Regions from separate parts of the Pseudarthrobacter sp. MOO14 genome, predicted to be linked through region 1. Evidence: riboswitches for the same ligand, from Rfam matches in the RefSeq annotation. Region 1 holds a riboswitch; the other holds the start of a gene.
The links. A riboswitch is a leader RNA that binds a small molecule or an ion and turns the genes downstream of it on or off. The one in region 1 is predicted to bind S-adenosylmethionine.

Region 1 (4,409 bases):
GACGTCGAGGAACGTGGCCTGGCCGCCCTCCATCAGGACCACCTTGCCCTCGTCCAGGGCGGTGTTAAGGACCAGGGTGCTGTCGATGACCAGCGGGCGGAGGCGGTCGGCAAAGGACAGGAAGTAATCAACGATCTCGTCCACCACAACGCTGCGGCGGTTGTAGACCTTGACCAGGAGCTCGTTCTTCTGGCGCAGCGAGCCTTCCACCTTCTGGCGGAGGATGGATTCGTCGAAGACGTCCTGGACACGGATGCCCAGCCTGGCCACCTTGTCCATGTAGGCGGGGCCAATGCCGCGGCCGGTGGTTCCGATGGCGCGGCTGCCGAGGAAACGTTCGGTCACCTTGTCCAGCACCTGGTGGTAGGGGGCCACCAGGTGGGCGTTGGCGGACACGCGGAGCCGCGAGGTATCGGCGCCGCGGGCCTGGAGTCCGTCGATCTCCTGGAAAAGGGCTTCGAGGTTCACCACGCAGCCATTGCCGATGATGGGCACCGCGTTGGGGCTGAGAATGCCTGCGGGCAGCAGTTTGAGTTCGTACTTTTCACCGCCTACGACGACGGTGTGCCCGGCGTTGTTCCCGCCGTTGGGCTTGACGACGTAGTCAACACGGCCGCCCAGAAGGTCGGTGGCCTTGCCTTTTCCTTCGTCGCCCCACTGGGCTCCTACGATCACAATTGCTGGCATGGGATCCTCCCCCATTCGTTCGGGCTGCCCGGGTCCGGCCGCGGGGAGCGGACCTGCGCAGCGCCGTTCATGAGAATGCCCCGAACAGACCGGCCGTCGCCGGACCGCGGGGCGGCTCAGCGATGCAAGAGTTCCGGGGCTCTTACCACCCAAGTTTAGCGGATCAGGCACTTTGTCCACTCGATGGGCCCGCCGCGGCCCCGCAAGGGACTGCGGCGGGCCTGGTCCCTTACTCGTCCTCGGCTTCCCCGGCCGGCCGGGACGTCTGTACGGCGAGAGTGTCCCAGAAGGAGGTGTCGGCGTCGGCAATGGAACCGTCCGCGATCGCCGCGGCGGTGGAGGTCAGGGTGGTGACCGTCTGCTTGATCAGGTAGCCGTTGCTCCGCTGCCCCAGCGCGTAGCCGTCCAAGTAGTGGTCCGACATGCCGCGCATCTCGAAAAGCAGGGTGGCAATGCCGTATTCCACGGATATGCCGTTGCGGCTGATGGTCTCCGCACTGCCGCCCTGGTATTTGCCCAGGTGGCCCCAGCCGGTGGAGTCCACGTTGTTGAAAACCACGGCACCAAGCCGCTTGGATTTCTCGACGACGGCGGGATCGGCGTTCGGGGTGGTGGGGTACAGGATTGACCCGGACACCAGCTTGCCGTCGCGTTCAGCGCGGGTGCCCTGGTGGTGCAGGTCGATCATGTAATCGACGCGGTACTTGCGCATCACGTTGCTGTGCAGGGCCTGGGTCTCCGGCTGGACCTTGGCCACGTGGTCCCGGTTCAGGTCCACGCCCTCCGCGTTGTAACGCGTCAGGTGGCGGTCGCCTTTGGCGAGGTAGTCGTCCAAGGAAAAATTCACGTCCCCCATGGCGCCATCGGCATTGAGCATGGGCACGATCAGGATATTGACGCCGTCCAGGATGCCGGACGACTTGCCCGTGCCCAGGTGCTTGATGAACTCCATGGCGCCCTCGGTGGTGAGCTGTTCGTTGCCATGCTGCTGGGTCAGGTAGAGGATGGTGGGCTTGGCCGGGTCAGAGATGTATTTGACCAGGTGGATATCGCGGCCCTTGACCGTCTGGCCGATCACTTCCAGCTCCATGGCCGGTTGCTTGGCGTCCTGGTCCTTCAGGAAGGAGACCATCTGACTGTACGTAGCCAGCTTGCTGGTGGTGATCTGGCCGTTGCCGCCGTAGTTGGGGCCTTCGCCAACTGCGTGGGCCATCGGGGCGGACCCGGCGAAGATGGCCAGCGCCAGCGCGCCGGATACGGCAAGGGTCCTCAAAGATTTCGTCACAGTGCGTTACCTCTTTCGAGTGCATCGGGTGCGTTCAGCCGCCATGTTCCCCATTACGGCCCGTGACAGACAGCCAACCAAGCTTGACGAAAGCTGTCAATAGACTGGACAAAACCTGGGAACGGGTTGGGCTATTGCCGGGGAGCGCCACCGCCCAACACCGATCCGCCGTATTCTGAACCGCATTTGCCCACAGGCGGTTCATGGATTTAGGTAAGAGTGGACCATCCGGAGCGGCTGAGAGACCTGGCTCAATGACGCCGCAGCAACCACGGTCCGGCAGGAAAGCTGCCGGCCGAGGTGCTACTGCCAGGACCGATGGAAGGAAGATTCCAGCTTGCCCCTCAACACCGACCATATTCGCGCCACCCACGCCGGGTCCCTGCCTCGCACCGATGAACTCATCGCAGCCAACACCGCAAAGGAATCCGACGGGATCACCCCGGCGTTCCTGGAGCTCCTGGAAGACTCCGTTGTGGGCGTGGTCCAGCGCCAGAAGGACCTGGGCATCGATATCCCCAACGACGGCGAGTACGGGCATACGATGTCCAACTCCGTGGACTACGGGGCCTGGTGGAACTACTCCTTCGCCCGGCTCGGCGGCCTGGAGCCGACCACCGTGGACCGGTGGGCTGAAGCCGAAGTCCGGCGGTCGTCCCCCGGAAACGTTGTCCTGACGTCCTTCCCCGACCGGCGGGACCGGCAGGCGTTCAATGAGGCGTACAGCGATCCCTCCTCCGGGATCTTGGCGCACCGGAAGAGCGTGTCCCAACCCAAGATCGCCGGGCCCCTGACATATACCGGCCATGACCTGGTGGCCTCGGACATCAAGAACCTGAAGACCGGGCTCGCCGCGGCAGGCCTCAGCGAAGGATTCGTGGCGTCCCTCTCCCCCGGTTCCTGCGCCCGCGTCGCCAATGAGTACTACAAGAACGATGAGGAGCTCGTCTACGCCTGCGCCGATGCGATGCGCGAGGAATACAAAGCCATCATCGACGCCGGCCTGACGGTCCAGCTCGACGATCCGTCCCTGGCCGAGAGCTGGGACCAGATCAACCCGGAGCCGTCCCTGGAGGACTACCTGAAGTTCATTCAGCTGCGCGTCGAGGCCACCAACTGGGCCTTGCGGGACCTTCCGCAGGAACAGGTCCGGCTGCACGTTTGCTGGGGCTCCTGGCATGGTCCGCACACTACGGACATCCCATTCGCCGACATCATCGGCTCAGTGCTGCAGGTCAACGCCGGCGCGTACTCCTTCGAGGCGGCCAATGTCCGCCACGAGCACGAATGGCGTGTCTGGGAGGACACCACCCTTCCTGAGGGCAAAGTCATCATCCCCGGCGTCGTCTCCCACGCCACCAATGTGGTGGAGCACCCGGACCTGGTGGCGGACCGGATTGTCCGCTTCGCCAAGCTGGTGGGACGCGAGAACGTCATCGCGTCCACCGACTGCGGCCTGGGCGGCCGGGTGCATCCGCAGATCGCCTTCGCCAAGCTGGAGGCTCTTGGCGAGGGCGCCCGCCGCGCCACCAAGCGCCTCTGGTAGTCATCCGCCCCTTCCGGGAATGACCGCCGGTCCACTGCGCCATGAATCAGGTGCGCTGGACCGGCGTTTCGTTTCCCCGGGCTTGGTAAACTGGCAAAGGCCGACCCGGAATCGGCCCACCCCAACTAACCACCGTTGATGAGCTGCGCCACCGTGCGCCCATTTTCGGCGGTGGACGCAACATCAATCCCCGCAGGAGAACCAGCCCTTCATGACCGCACTGGCCCCCGAAACATTCCACGAACAGCTCATGAGCCGCCGTTACGAGCCCAGCGTTGCCGCTGTCAACGAGCTGTGCGATTCCCTGCAGGAAGCGAAGCCCGGAACCGTGGTGCCCTACGTGGACCCCATGCACGATGTTGAGGAATGCCGCATCATCAGCCTGTACTCCAATATTGGCGAGATGGACCAGTCCGGTTTCATCACTGCCGGTGACCAGGACGCCGCGACCCGCATGCTGGGCATCCAGTGGAAGCTGGGCCTGCGCCCGGAATTCGTGATGCCCTGGAACGTCCACCCGTGGCACGTCCCGGGGGAGGCCAACGGAAAATTCACCCCGGACCAGGTGCAGGCAGGTTTGAAGCCGCTGCTGAAGTTCCTCGCCCTGGTCCCCCGCGCCTCCGTGATCGTGGCGCACGGCACGGAGGCAAACCGCCTGGCCAACCTGCTGCTGAAGACCGAAGTCCCGCTGCTGTGGCGCCGCGGCCTCAAGACCTACAAGGTCCGCTCCCTGAGTGGCCGCGCCTTCGCAGGTTCTCCGGCCCGCCAGGAGGAGTTCCTCGCGGACATGCACACGGCGTACGCCGATGCCATGGCACGCACCGGCATCGCCCACCACGCCTAGGGTTTCGACGCGGCTCAACCACCGACGACGGCAGGTCACCTTCGCTG
Region 2 (4,409 bases), 2.2 Mb from region 1:
AAGGTGAGGTAGGGAAGATCGAGTTCCTGGTCGGGCGGGTAGGCCAGATGGTCGTGGAGGTACCAGTCCAGGTTCGCCAGGACCTTGGCCCTGGTTGCCTCGCCGGCGCGCAGGTAATAGCTCCGGGACTTGGTGAGTTCCATCAGGTCCGTGGTGGTCACCTTGTCCTGCCAGTGCGTGACATGCCCTTCGAGCCCGGTGAATTCGGGCCCCACCACCGGCTTGTGGCCCGGGCGGTACACATCGCCGGCGTGCATGATCCTGGAGAGCCTGTGCACCCACGGCACCGAGGTATCCAGTTGGTTCCAGATGAGTCCGAGCGTTCCGTGCGGGCGCAGGACGCGGGCAAGTTCGGTGCTCGCAGGCAGCGCGTCGCACCAGTGCCAGGCCTGCGCCACGGTGACGACGTCGAAGGAGGCTTCGGCCAGCCCCGTCGCCTCCGCGGTCCCCGCCACGGCCGTGGCAGCAGGGCAGTGTGCCGCGAGTTGGGCGAGCATGTCCGTGGAAGGGTCGACGGCGGTTACCTCCAGGCCAAGCTCCAGCAGCAGGGCCGTAAACTTCCCGGTACCGGCCCCGACATCGAGTGCGTCACGGGCCTGCGCCGGGACCAGCCACCGGGCTGATTCCACGGGGTAGCCCGGCCTGACGCGCTGGTAGTGCCGTCCGCCGTCGCGGAAACTGCCGCCAAGTTCCCGCCGGCGCCCGTGATCAAGCTTGGGGCCACCCCGAACCACGCGTGGACTCCTTCAATTCCGACTGTTGATGCCCCTCGAATTTACCGCACCCCCTTTGGACATGTGCTGGGGGAGCAGGAGCGGGAGGTGCCCTAGTCGTCGATACAGGGGGCCGCACCGGCCGTGCCCGGGGTGTTGGGTGCCCAGTGCGGGTAGGTGCGGGAGTCGTTGGCGGGCACCCAACGGCCTGCGTCAACCACGTAGTCCCAGCCCAGCCCGTTGCTGCGCAGTGCGCGGATGCCGGCAAGAAGGCGTTCGGCATCCTCCAGCCGGGATCCGACGCCGAAGCTCGCCCGGAGTGATCCGTTGGGCAGGCCCAGGCGTTTCAGCAGTGGGTGGGCGCAGAAGCGTCCGTCCCGCAGGCCCACGCCGTGCTCCGCCGAGAGGTAGGCGGCCACCAGCCCGGCGTCGTAGCCTGCAACCGAGAAATTGACCACGCCGATGGTGTCCGTTTCCGGATTGGTGTCCTTGAAGATCTGGTGGACGGTGACGCCATCGATGCCCTGGAGGCCCTCCACCAGGAAGGAGCGGATGGCGGACTCGTGGGCGTGCCAGCGTTCCTGGTCCAGTTCCGCGATCACCTGGGTGGCGCGGGCCAGCGTGGCGGCTCCCAGGACGTTGGGCGATCCCCCCTCATGGCGGGCCGGGCCGGTGGCCCAGCTGACGCCGTCGAGCCTTGCTTCCTTGACGGCACCGCCCCCGGCCAGGTGCGGGACACCGGCGTCCAGCCAGTCAGCACGTCCCACCAGGACGCCTGCGCCGAACGGCGCGTAGAGCTTGTGCCCGGAGAACGCAAGGTAGTCGACGTCGTCCGTGCTGATGTCCACCCGGCGATGCGGCGCAAGCTGGGCGGCGTCCACCACGATCCGTGCGCCGTACTGGTGCGCCAGCGCGGCCAAGGCCCGGATGGGGAGGATCTCGCCGGTGACGTTGGAAGCGCCGGTGACGGCCAGCAGGCTGACCCCGCCCTGCTCAAGTTCGGTGCGGACTGCCTCCAAAGTGCCGCTGATGGTATCCGCGGCGACAATGCTGCGGTGCGGGACGCCCTGCCAGGGCAGGAGGTTGGCGTGGTGTTCGATGTCCAGGTAAAGGACATCTCCGGCGGGGCGGCCGTCCGCCAGCGGCAGGCAGCCGGCCAGCAGGTTCAGGGAGTCGGTGGTGTTGCGGGTGAAGATGACCGAATCGCCGGGGCGCCCTCCCACGAAGTCGCGGACAATGTTGCGTGCGTTTTCGTACACTGAGGTGCTGATCTGGGATGCGTAGCCGGCGCCCCGGTGGACACTCGCGTAGTACGGGAGGATCTCGTTCAGGTACGCGGACACCACTGACAGCGCCGGTGCGGAGGCGCCGTAGTCGAGGTTTGCGTAGCGGACGTGGCCGCCGGAGATCAGCGGCGCCTGGATCTCGGCGCCGGTGACCGCGGCGAGGGGCCGGCCGGCGACGGCCTGTCGCGGATCCGCCGCGGCGGCGTTGGCGGTGGCGGAAAGGGGGGAGACGGTGGCAGTTGTCACAGAGACCTCACTTGGATACAGGACTCCGGCACAGTGGAATCCGCGCTTGCCGTATCCGCTCCGGACCGGCCTGGTCGTCACCCGGGGCACCCCACCGCGAATGGAGGGTTGCCGGCCAGCAAACCGGGGTTTTGCGCTGGCACTCGTGACCTGGATAAAAGCGTAGAACATGGAATGGGCAGGACTAAAGCCGCGGCAATTGTTAAGGCTTTTGTTACGCCCTGCCGAAGAAACGGCCGCGGACGCCCCCTCAAGGAGGCGTCCGGCGTCGTATTGTTCGATTATTGTGCCGCTAGGGCGACTGCTGGAGCAGGTCGTCGAGGTCCGGGTTCAGCCGGTGCAGCACCTCTGAATGCAGGATCGAGTTCGTGGCCAGGGCATTGCCGCCGAACGGGCCATCCTCGCCTTCGAGGGACGTGAAGCGGCCGCCGGCCTCCACCACGATCGGTACCAGGGCAGCCATGTCGTACAGGTTCAGTTCGGGTTCGCAGGCGATATCCACCGAGCCTTCCGCCACCATGCAGTAGGACCAGAAGTCTCCGTACGCCCGGGTCCGCCACACGTCTTCCGTCAGGCCGAGGAAGTCGTCAAGGTTTCCGCGTTCCTTCCAGCCGCCCAGGCTGGAATAGGAGAGGGAGGCGTCGGCCAGGTTTGAGACGTTGGAAACCCGAAGCCGGGTGGCGGCGGCCAGGGACCTGCCCATGTACGCGCCCATGCCTTTGGCAGCCCACCAGCGCTTGCCCAGTGCCGGAGCGCTGACGACGCCCACCACCGGCTCGCCCTCGTCCACCAGGGCGATCAGCGTGGCCCAGACCGGGACGCCGCGGACGAAGTTCTTGGTCCCGTCGATGGGATCGATGATCCAGCGCCGCGAGCCGTGGCCGGTGCTGCCGAATTCCTCACCCAGAACGGCATCGCGGGGCCGGGAGCGGGAGAGTTGGCCTCGGATGGCCTCCTCGGCCGCCTTGTCGGCGTCGGTGACCGGCGTCAGGTCCGGCTTGGTCTCGACGTGGAGGTCCAGGGCCTTGAACCGGCTCATCGTCTGGTCGTCCACGGAGTCGGCCAGGACGTGGGCCAGGCGCAGGTCATCGTTGTAACTCGAAGCGGGTTGGATCATGGTTCCAAACTACCGTCTGCGGGCGTTTCTGCCGGGAGAACGCGTCAGTTGACGCTGCCAAGCTCCTTCGTTTCCTGTGCTTCCATCCTTGGATCGGCGCCGAGCAGCCGCCGCAGGGACGCCAGGCGGGCGGCGCCGGTAGGGCCGGCGTGTCCGCCGTCCACCCACTCGTCCAGCCCGCAGTTGACCGCCGTTGCCGTGTGCTTGCAGCCCCGCTCGCAGTTTTCGATGCCCGGGGAGAGATCCGGGAACGAGCGCAGGATCCTGTCCGGGTCCACGTGCGCCAGGCCAAAGGACCGGATCCCCGGGGTGTCGATGATCCAGCTGCCGGGCGGCGCGTCCGCGAGCCGAAGTGCCAGCGCCGACGACGACGTGTGCCGGCCGCGCCCGGTGACGGCGTTGACGCCGCCGGTGGCGCGCTCGGCGCCCGTGAGTGCGTTCACCATAGTGGATTTGCCCACCCCGGAATGCCCCAGCATCACGGTGACGGTGCCGTCGAGGTGTGCGCGGAGGGCGGCCACCGCAGCGCTGTCCAGCCGGGCGGAGAGGCCGTCGTCGGACCGCGCGTCGATCCCGGAGGCCTGTGCGTCGGCGGTCTTGCTGATGATGACGGGGAAGTCCAGGTGCGTGTAATTGGAGAGGAGCTCGGCGGGATCCTTGACGTCGGCCTTGGTCACCAGCAGGATCGGCGCGATCCCGGCGTCGTAGGCCGCCACCAGGGCGCGGTCAATGAAGCCTGTGCGGGGCTCGGGGTTGGCGGCCGCCACGACGATGACCAGCTGGTCCGCGTTGGCCACCACGGCGCGCTCCACGGGGTCGGTATCGTCGGCACTGCGGCGAAGCAGGGTGCGGCGGTCCTGAATTTTCACCAGCCGGGCCAGCGTGTCCGGGGCTCCGGAGACATCCCCCACCAGGGAGACGAAGTCGCCGGCCACCACGGGATTGCGGCGAAGCTCGCGGGCCCGCGCAGCGATGACCACCCGCTCATTGTCCGAGTCCTCACCCACCACCGCGGTGTACCGCCCACGGTCCACCGTGATGATCCGG

Region 2: another riboswitch for S-adenosylmethionine. It lies ahead of AC4EEV_RS03615 (aminotransferase class V-fold PLP-dependent enzyme); the one in region 1 lies ahead of AC4EEV_RS14105 (cobalamin-independent methionine synthase II family protein).

What each region holds. Positions count from the first base shown of each region.
Region 1 covers NZ_CM177849.1:3,002,516-3,006,924, reverse strand. Annotated here, with positions in the region: gene AC4EEV_RS14115 (adenylosuccinate synthase) at 1-687, opposite strand, end outside; gene AC4EEV_RS14110 (M14 family zinc carboxypeptidase) at 917-1,972, opposite strand; SAM riboswitch class I at 2,194-2,297, shown strand; gene AC4EEV_RS14105 (cobalamin-independent methionine synthase II family protein) at 2,310-3,518, shown strand; gene AC4EEV_RS14100 (uracil-DNA glycosylase family protein) at 3,730-4,362, shown strand.
Region 2 covers NZ_CM177849.1:779,599-784,007, reverse strand. Annotated here, with positions in the region: gene AC4EEV_RS03620 (class I SAM-dependent methyltransferase) at 1-734, opposite strand, end outside; gene AC4EEV_RS03615 (aminotransferase class V-fold PLP-dependent enzyme) at 827-2,245, opposite strand; SAM riboswitch class IV at 2,283-2,396, opposite strand; gene hisN (histidinol-phosphatase) at 2,538-3,362, opposite strand; gene rsgA (ribosome small subunit-dependent GTPase A) at 3,407-4,409, opposite strand, start outside.